DNA from 4 places in the Cupriavidus sp. 05L411 genome. Region 4 is predicted to be linked to each of the others. Evidence: predicted binding sites of a transcription regulator. Region 4 holds the regulator's gene; each other region holds the start of a gene.
What was found. The regulator sigma-54, encoded in region 4, starts transcription at its own class of promoters, with help from an activator protein. The targets are predictions, from matches to a motif close to TGGCANGNAANCTGCTTT.
Positions count from the first base shown of each region.

Region 1: a site for sigma-54 is predicted at 1,325-1,342, ahead of fae (formaldehyde-activating enzyme). Genes of this name have one in related genera too.
Region 2: a site for sigma-54 is predicted at 811-828, ahead of urtA (urea ABC transporter substrate-binding protein). Genes of this name have one in related genera too.
Region 3: a site for sigma-54 is predicted at 1,345-1,362, ahead of AC1DQR_RS31875 (pilin). Genes of this name have one in related genera too.

Region 1 is NZ_JBFTOQ010000004.1:236,602-238,770, forward strand. Features, by position in the region: gene AC1DQR_RS06550 (amino acid kinase family protein) at 82-681, shown strand; gene fae (formaldehyde-activating enzyme) at 742-1,254, opposite strand; gene AC1DQR_RS06560 (ATP-grasp domain-containing protein) at 1,645-2,169, opposite strand, start outside.
Region 2 is NZ_JBFTOQ010000007.1:95,400-97,568, forward strand. Features, by position in the region: gene AC1DQR_RS10110 (SDR family oxidoreductase) at 1-346, opposite strand, end outside; gene urtA (urea ABC transporter substrate-binding protein) at 884-2,149, shown strand.
Region 3 is NZ_JBFTOQ010000041.1:16,234-18,402, forward strand. Features, by position in the region: gene AC1DQR_RS31870 (PglL family O-oligosaccharyltransferase) at 1-676, opposite strand, end outside; gene AC1DQR_RS31875 (pilin) at 786-1,256, opposite strand; gene AC1DQR_RS31880 (TerC family protein) at 1,637-2,169, opposite strand, start outside.
Region 4 is NZ_JBFTOQ010000003.1:293,266-295,434, forward strand. Features, by position in the region: gene hpf (ribosome hibernation-promoting factor, HPF/YfiA family) at 52-402, opposite strand; gene AC1DQR_RS05350 (RNA polymerase factor sigma-54) at 452-1,927, opposite strand; gene lptB (LPS export ABC transporter ATP-binding protein) at 2,062-2,169, opposite strand, start outside.

The sequences.
Region 1 (2,169 bases), on a different contig from region 4:
GCCGGCACCCCGTTATTGGCCGCGCCGTGCTGGCACGGAACGTGAGTGTGCCAAGGCGGATTCTGCAGCCTTGGAGTGGCTATGTGGGTAGTAAAACTCGGCGGCAGCCTCGGCCGCGACCCGTTGTTGCGCGAGTGGTTGCAGGAGTTGAGCGAACTCGGCGGCGGCCGCATCGTGGTGGTGCCGGGCGGCGGCGGCTTCGCGGAGCAGGTTCGCGAGCACCGGGCGCAGTGGGCATTCGACCATGTGGTGGCGCACAATATGGCGGTGCTGGCCATGGCCCAGTATGGGCTGATGATGCAGGGCATGTGCCCCGGCATGTCGCTGGCGGTGCACGAGAAAGACATTCAGGGCGTGCTGCGCAACGCCGGCGTGGCGGTGTGGGCGCCGTTTTCGCTGTTGCGCGAGCAGGCCGACGAGATGACGCACCCGGGCGTCGGTTCGGACAGCATGGCCGCGTGGCTGTCGAACCGCCTCAACGCCGAGATGCTGCTGCTGGTCAAATCCACGCCGGCCGATGCCGGCCAGGCGGTGGAGCAATATGCCGCGCAAGGGCTGGTGGACCGGCGCTTCGCGCATTTCACGCACGGCGCGCCATATCCTATCGAATTTCTGCACAAGAGCGAACTGGCACGCATGCGCGAACTGCTGCTGCATCCGGCAGCCGGATGCAGCTACTAGCTACGGTGTGCAATGCTTGATGCGCAGGCCGGCCGAGGTCGGCCTGCGCATGTCCGCCGATCAGCTATGCGCCGCGAATGGATGTGCCGAACTCTGCTTCTTCGCTACCACTTCGGCGGCGCTCGGCCAGCCCCCCACGGCGCGCTGGATGGCTTCGCGCGTGGCCTGGTAGTTGTAGTCCTGGATCTTGGTGTCGTCCTCGGCCTGCCAGTGGATGAACACGCCCACGCTGATAAACAAGTCGTCGGCTTCGGCGGCGGGAATGGTGCCGTCTTCCACGCTATCGGCCACCGCCATTGCAACGCCGCGCTGGGCCGGGCCGAACATCTGCACGGCCTGCTTGGCGCCCTTGATGGTGACCTTGTTGAATAGCACGGTATTGGGCTTGGCCTGCAGGTTCGGCGCCACCACGGCGAGCAAGGAGGTGAAGCCGTCCTTGTTGTTGGTCAGCGCGTTGCAGAAGGCGGTCTCCGCAGCCGAGCCGCGCGGCCCAAGGATCAGGTCGATATGCGCGACCTCGTTGCCGTCGCCGACCAGCGATTCTCCAACACGAACACGATCAATTTTTGCCATTTGCGAGTCTCCCGGATAGAGGATGTTCAGGAAAAGAAAAGAAGGCGCAATGTGTCCCCCCGGGCTTTACCTAACACGTTCCATGCCAAGCCGCGGCGCGGCGCGAAAGGCGGGTCGGCAGGACAGAGCCCAAGGGCGATAGGGGCTGCGGTCATTGCGCTGGCGGCGGTGAGAGCGGCGCAGATGGATGGCCGCCGCGCAGGCGTCTGTGCCAGACGCGTGCCTGATGGGTGACACTCTGTGCGAACGGCAAATCGTGCTTGCACATGCGGCGTGAGAGGCAGAAGCGGGTCGAGACGGAGAGTGCTTACGCACCTGGCAGGCGCGCAAGCTTCCGTGCAGCAGCACTTGGGGATCCGACGGTCGGGTTGGGAGCCCGGCTGGGGCTGGCTAAGCGTGCTGGTGCAGGCTGTGAGGGCCGCCGGCAAGCGCCGTGGGGATGCCGCTGGTGCGGCGGAGTTCATCGTTGCGCGCCTTCAGCAAGGACTGGATCTGCTCGCAGCGCCGGTGCAGCTCGACTTCGGTTGCGGCCTGCGTCAGGCCGGTGGCGGAGACCGAGCAGAAGGGGTGGCCGGCAGCCACATAGCTGCCGGGAACGGGAATGTCGTGGCACCAGCCAGTGCGCATCAGCGCGGCAGTGAGCCTGGCGTTGATCTGCGCGGGGTCTTGCGCGAAGACCAGCTGGAAGCCGCGCACGCCGGCCCGCCGCGCCACCGGTAGCTCGGGCGTCTCGCCGCGGCAGGCCTGCAGGTGCGCGTGCATCAGGCCGAGCGGATAGGCATCGGCATAGAGCGCCATGCTGGCCGGCGGCCGCGGGTTGACTTCGAGCACCATGATGTCCGGCGCCTCGAACAGGAAGTCGATGCTGTTCAGGCCGACCAGGCTGGTTTCGCGCGCGACGCAGTGGATGATCTC
Region 2 (2,169 bases), on a different contig from region 4:
TCAGGTTGACGTCGAGCGTGCGCTGCCAGTCGGCCAGCGTGCAATCCGCCACCGAGCCGCGCAGCGCGATGCCAGCGTTGTTCACCAATACGTCCAGTTTGCCGTGCCGTTCGCGCACCGCGCCCATGGCGGCTTCCCAGTCCGCCTCGCTGGTGACATCCAGCGTTTGGTAATGCGCTTGCACGTCTTGCGCCCGCAGCGCTTGCGCCAGGATGCGCCCGGCGGCATCGTCGATGTCGGCGAGCACCACGCGCGCACCGGCTTGCGCCGCCGCGCGCGCAAACGCCGCGCCCAGACCGGACGCGGCGCCGGTGACCATGACCACTTTGTCTTGCAGCCGCTGCATGTGAAGTCTTCCTCGAACGGTGGGTGTCAATGCAATCGATGTCGTCGATGTCGTCGATGTGGCAGGTGCCGGCGGCCGGGCAATGCCAGGGCCGCTCGCCGGCATGGCGCAGGACATAGCGCGCCTGGCACTCGAGCATGAAAATGAGGGAGACGATCTGGTCCGCGCCGGGCGTCGTTGACGCTTTCAATGGGCTGTCTCCGTCGTGCTTTTTCTGGGTAGTCGCGGCGCATGCGGCAACGCCGTGGCGCGCAATCGAGAGGCCACCTTAGAGCCGATTGCGGATTCGGGCAAGGCACGGCGCAACATGCGTGCCGCCATGTGCCCCAATCTGAATCAGCCGGCGGCGGCGCACAGGCTTGGTGCGTGACGCTTGCGCACTATCGTGGTGCGATGGGTGGCCTGGCGGCCCCTGGAGGCTCGCCAGGCCGTGTGCACAGCCTTGTATACAAGCTTGTATGCCATGGCATGCTAGTTGCAAAAGAAGTACCCGGGGTGCGTTGTTCCTTTATCCAACACGACAATCTGGGAGCTGCAATGAAAAGACGTGACATGCTGAAGCTGTCGGCGGTAGCCGCCGCGGCCTTGTTTGCAACGGCAGGCGTGAGCCCGCTGGCATTGGCGCAGTCCAAGGAGCCGATCAAGGTCGGTATCCTGCATTCGCTGTCCGGCACCATGGCCATTTCCGAGACTTCGCTCAAGGACGTGGCGCTGATGACCATCGACGAGATCAACAAGAGCGGCGGCGTGCTTGGCCGCAAGCTTGAGCCGGTCGTGGTCGATCCCGCTTCCAACTGGCCGCTGTTCGCCGAGAAGGCGCGCCAGCTGATCACCAAGGATAAGGTTGCCGTCACGTTCGGCTGCTGGACCTCGGTGTCGCGCAAGTCGGTGCTGCCCGTTTATGAAGAGCTGAACTCGCTGCTGTTCTATCCGGTGCAGTACGAAGGCGAGGAGATGTCCAAGAACGTCTTCTACACTGGCGCGGCGCCCAACCAGCAGGCCATTCCCGCGGTGGAATACCTGATGAGCAAGGAAGGCGGCGGCGCCAAGCGCTTCTTCCTGCTGGGCACCGACTACGTCTACCCGCGCACCACCAACAAGATCCTGCGTGCCTTCCTGAAGAGCAAGGGCGTGGCGGACAAGGATATCGAAGAGGTCTACACGCCGTTTGGCCACAGCGACTACCAGACCATCGTCGCCAACATCAAGAAGTTCTCGCAAGGCGGCAAGACCGCCGTGATCTCCACCATCAACGGCGACTCCAACGTGCCCTTCTACAAGGAACTGGGCAACGCCGGCCTGAAGGCCAAGGACGTGCCGGTGGTGGCGTTCTCGGTGGGCGAGGAAGAACTGCGCGGCATTGACACCAAGCCGCTGGTGGGCCACCTGGCCGCATGGAACTACTTCATGTCGGTCAAGAACCCGGAGAACGAAGCCTTCAAGAAGCAATGGGCGGCGTGGGTCAAGGCGAACAACTTGCCGGGCGGCGACAAGCGCGTGACCAACGACCCGATGGAGGCCACCTACGTGGGCATCCATATGTGGGCGCAAGCCGTCAAGAAGGCCGGCACGACCGATCCCGACAAGGTGCGTGCCGCGATGTATGGCCAGACCTTCAAAGCGCCGGACGGCTTCACCCTGACCATGGGCGAGAACCATCACCTGTACAAGCCGGTGATGATCGGCGAGATCAAGGGCGATGGCCAGTTCACGGTGGTGTGGAAGACGCCCAAGGCCGTGCGTGCGCAGCCGTGGAGCCCGTTCATCGCGGGTAACGAAGGCAAGCCGGACAAGGTGATGTAAGCAGGGCTCCCGCTTGGCGC
Region 3 (2,169 bases), on a different contig from region 4:
CAGACAGCACGATGCCGCTCACCAACAGCAACGCCGCCGCCAGCCAGGCCGGCACCCGCAACCACCCCCGCGCCGCCAGCCAGACCGCCGCCGCCAGCGCGATGCCCGCAACCGTAGCCTGGTGATTAGGCTGGTTCAGGTTGCCCCACAAGCGGCGGTTGTCATCGTAAAAGTAAGTGGACACCATCCCCAGCGTGTCCGGCTCCAGGCCAAACACCTGCACCCATTGCGCCAGCGTACCCAGCAACCCGGCCACCAGCCAGGCGATGGCCAGCACATCCACCATCGCCTGCCGCTCCACGGACGACGCGGCACGGCCCTGGCGCCACGCAGCCCACATCACCGCGGCGCCCAGCGCCAGCGAGAGCTCAGTCAGCAACCGGCTGCCCGACACATCGGCCATGCCGGTCAGCGTTTGCGTGATGCCGGTGGCGATCAGCCAGAGGGGAAAGAGAATGATCCAGGGGAACTGGGCGGGAGCCGCCTGGTAAGCCGTGCCCCTGCCTTGCCGCTGTGCCAAGGCGCCCAGCACGATGACGGCAAGCGCAAACAGCAATGCCGAAGTCCATTCGCCATAGAAGGTGGCAAGCGGAAGCGTGTGCCGGGAGACCAGCAGCGGTAGCGTGACGGCTACGGCCAGGAAGCTGAGAGGGATGGCTGACCGGGAGGGCAGCATGTGGGGTGCCTTGTTATGCCTTGTAGGCAGAAGGCGGATGATAGCTTGGGGAGCAGGGAAAGAAAAAGCGCCCGAAGGCGCTTTATGTGTGCGACACAAAACGTGCCTACTACGATTTCTTGAAGTAGTTCGTTACCAGAGTGTCGGTACTAGTTGAAGTCGGAGTCCAAGTAACGTTGGTGCTGTTGACCGTGGGCGTGAAAGTCACGGTCTTAGTATCAATCGTGGACGCCTTAATGTTTGCCATCGTAACAACGATAGCGCCAGCGCCAGCAGCGCCGGCTGCCACGCCCGTAACGGAAAGTGCAGAACACTCGTTTGTGGTAGCTGGAGCACCCGACAGGCCCAAGCCGGTCCAATCGTCCGTGGTAGTAGGAAGCGTTCCGTTCGTCTGAGCATAAAGCGCAACGGCCAACTTCAGTGGCTCTGCGCAGGCAGCGACCTTGGACAGTTTCGCTTTGACGGTATAGTCCTGATACTGCGGAATAGCGATCGCAGCCAAGATACCAATAATCGCAACCACGATCATCAGTTCGATCAGCGTGAAGCCCTTCTGGACTCGGCGGCCCAGTTTTTTCATTTGTTGCACCCGTTGTTGCATGATTGACCCCTCGAAGGAATTTTGGATACAAATCGAAACATCTTGTTTCATGTGATGCTGTACGTTCTTAGCACTTAGCGTGCCAGCGCCGCCAAGTCTTGATGTCTCGTCGGCGAGTGACAATTTTCGCCACTTCGGGCCCTTCCCGGTGTTGATCCCGCGCAAATTTTGTCACTAAGTATGACGTGGCGGMTCAGTAAACCCGCACTTTGGCTTAAGTCAGTCTCAAACCGCACTGAAATCACCGCCATGTCTGCAGCATGGCCTGCGCTACAGCCCAAAAACAAAACGGGCGGCTCCCGGGCCACCCGTCTGTCCGGCAGCGCCCCAACGGGGCACCACCTCATCCACAAAGCCCGTCAGGCGGTCTGTGGCGCCCGCTTGCTCAGCAGCTTGCCAACCACCACCACCAGCGCGGCGCCGATCACGCCGAACACCAGGTGGGCATGCGGCACGTGCATCTCGAACCATGCGGCATCCACCGGGTCGCTGACCAGCATTTCACCGGCCAGGTAGCCCAGCAGCGCGGCGCCCAGCACGATGATGATGGGGAAGCGGTCCATGACCTTGAGCAGGATGGTGCTGCCGAACACGATCAGGGGGATCGACAGGCCCAGGCCCAGGATCAGCAGCATCAGCTGGCTGCCTTCCGGCCCCTTCTGCGCCGCGGCGGCCACGGCCACCACGTTGTCGAGCGACATCACCAGGTCGGCGATCAGGATGGTGCGGATCGCGGCCCAGATGTTGTCCTTGGCCGAGTGGCCTTCTTCGTCGTCATCGCCGGTGAGCAGTTGCACGCCGATGTAGACCAGCAGGATGGCGCCGACGATCTTCAGGTACGGCAGGCTCAGCAGCTTGACCGCGGCTACCGTCAGCACCACCCGCATGATGA
Region 4 (2,169 bases):
TTTTTCAAGGGACTGACACCGACGGCCCGGTATGTGGGCCGCCAGGCACGGTCATTGCTGCATCTGCGATGCGGCCATCTGATACTTGACCGCTTCACGGTCGTGGCTCTGCACGCGATCCTTGTGGCGAATCACCTGCCGGTCGAGCTTGTCGACCAGTGCGTCGATAGCGGCATACAGGTCTTCATGATGCGCTTCGACAAAGATGTCCTTGCCCTTGAGATGTAGATTGATTTCCGCGTACTGCCGCCGGTCCTTTTCTTTTGTATTGTCGACAGAGAGCAGCACACTTACGCCAATGACTTGATCGAAATGCCTGACGATACGCTCCAGTTTCGTTTCCACGTACTCACGCAGAGGGGGCGTGATGTCCAAGTGGTGTCCACTGATCTTGAAGTTCATAGCGTTTCTCCTTCTGAAAGAGCTGCATCAGGCAGGCGATGCAGCTCGGCTACAAAGTCTTACGGAGATTTACCGCGGGAATCTTGAGCGCTTCGCGGTATTTGGCAACGGTACGCCGTGCCACCACAAAGCCTTGCTCGCCGAGCAATTCGGCAATCCGGCTGTCGGACAAGGGGTTCCTAGCGTCTTCGGCTCCTATCAATTGCTTGATCAACGCACGGATTGCCGTTGATGAGGCCGCGCCGCCGGTTTCTGTGGATACGTGAGAGCCGAAAAAATACTTCAGCTCGAAAGTCCCCATCGGCGTTGCCATGTATTTATTGGTAGTCACCCGAGAGATGGTGGACTCGTGTAAACCCAGTGTATCGGCAATCTCCCGCAAAACCAAGGGGCGCATCGCAATTTCACCGTGGGTGAAGAAGTTCTTTTGACGTTCGACAATGGCTTGTGCGACGCGCAATATCGTATCGAACCTTTGCTGGATATTCTTGATCAACCAGCGTGCTTCCTGCAGTTTTTGCTGCAGCCCGGCCGCGCCAGCGTCGCCTTTTGCACCGCGCAAAATCTGCGCGTACATGTCGTTGATGCGTAGCCGCGGCATCACATCCGGGTTGAGGTGGGCGATCCATCCGCCGCTCAACTTTCGAACAAAAACATCGGGCACCACGAAGTCCGCTTCTGGCCGGCTGTAGGCGTGGCCTGGATAGGGCGCGAGCGAGCGGATCAGTTCATGTGCTGCCTTGAGTTCCGGCTCGTCCACTTGCAGCGCTTTTTTCAGGCGCGTGTAATCGCGCACCGCCAGCAGCTCCAGGTGATTGGTGACGATGCTCAGCGCCAGTTCGCGCTGCGGATGCTTGAGCCTGCGCAATTGCAGCGCCAGGCACTCGGCGGCGTTGCGCGCCCCGACGCCCGGCGGATCGAAGCTCTGCAGCAGCGTGAGCACAGCCTGGATCTCGTCGACCTCGAACTCGAGCTCCTCCGGCAGCTCGCTGCAGATTTCCTCGAGCGTGGTGCTCAGGTAGCCATCATCGTCCAGGGATTCGACCAGGAAGATGGCCAGCCCTTTGTCGCGCAGGGAAATCTTGAGCGGCGCCAGCTGCTCCATGAGGTGTTCACGCAGCGTGGGCTCGGCATCGCGCAGCTGCATCGGGGTTTTTTCGTCGTCTTCGCCTTGCGGGCGGCGTGCGAAGTCGTCCAGGCTCCAGTCGCTGCCGTAATCCTCATTGCTGTCAGAGTAGCTGTCGTCGGCTTCGGGGGCGCCATCGGGGCGGTTCTCGCTGGTGCCCTGGCCATCGGCTGGCGCCGGCGCGGGCGCGCTCTGCAGGTTCACCGAGCCGTCCGAAGATACGCGCAACGGGCTGTCCAGCCAGTCGTTCTCACGCTCGAGCAAGGGGTTCTCGGTCAGCGCCTGTTCCACTTCCTGCTGCAGTTCAAGCGTGGACAGTTGCAGCAGCCGGATCGACTGCTGGAGTTGCGGCGTAAGCGCGAGATGCTGCGAGAGGCGGAGCTGTAGCGACGGTTTCATGCGACCTATTTTATGCCCAACTTCCGTACTGGTGGAACGGAAATTGCTATCGCTGGTGTCGCTATGATCGTTTGAAGGATAAAAGGCGACACTGAAGCCGCCGGGGGGCGATGCGCGGCAGGCGCCGCGCGCCCTTACATACGGAAGTTCTCGCCCAGGTAGACCTTGCGCACCGACTCGTTGGCGATGATGTCTTCAGGCTGCCCGGACGCCAGCACCGCGCCTTCGCTGATGATGTAGGC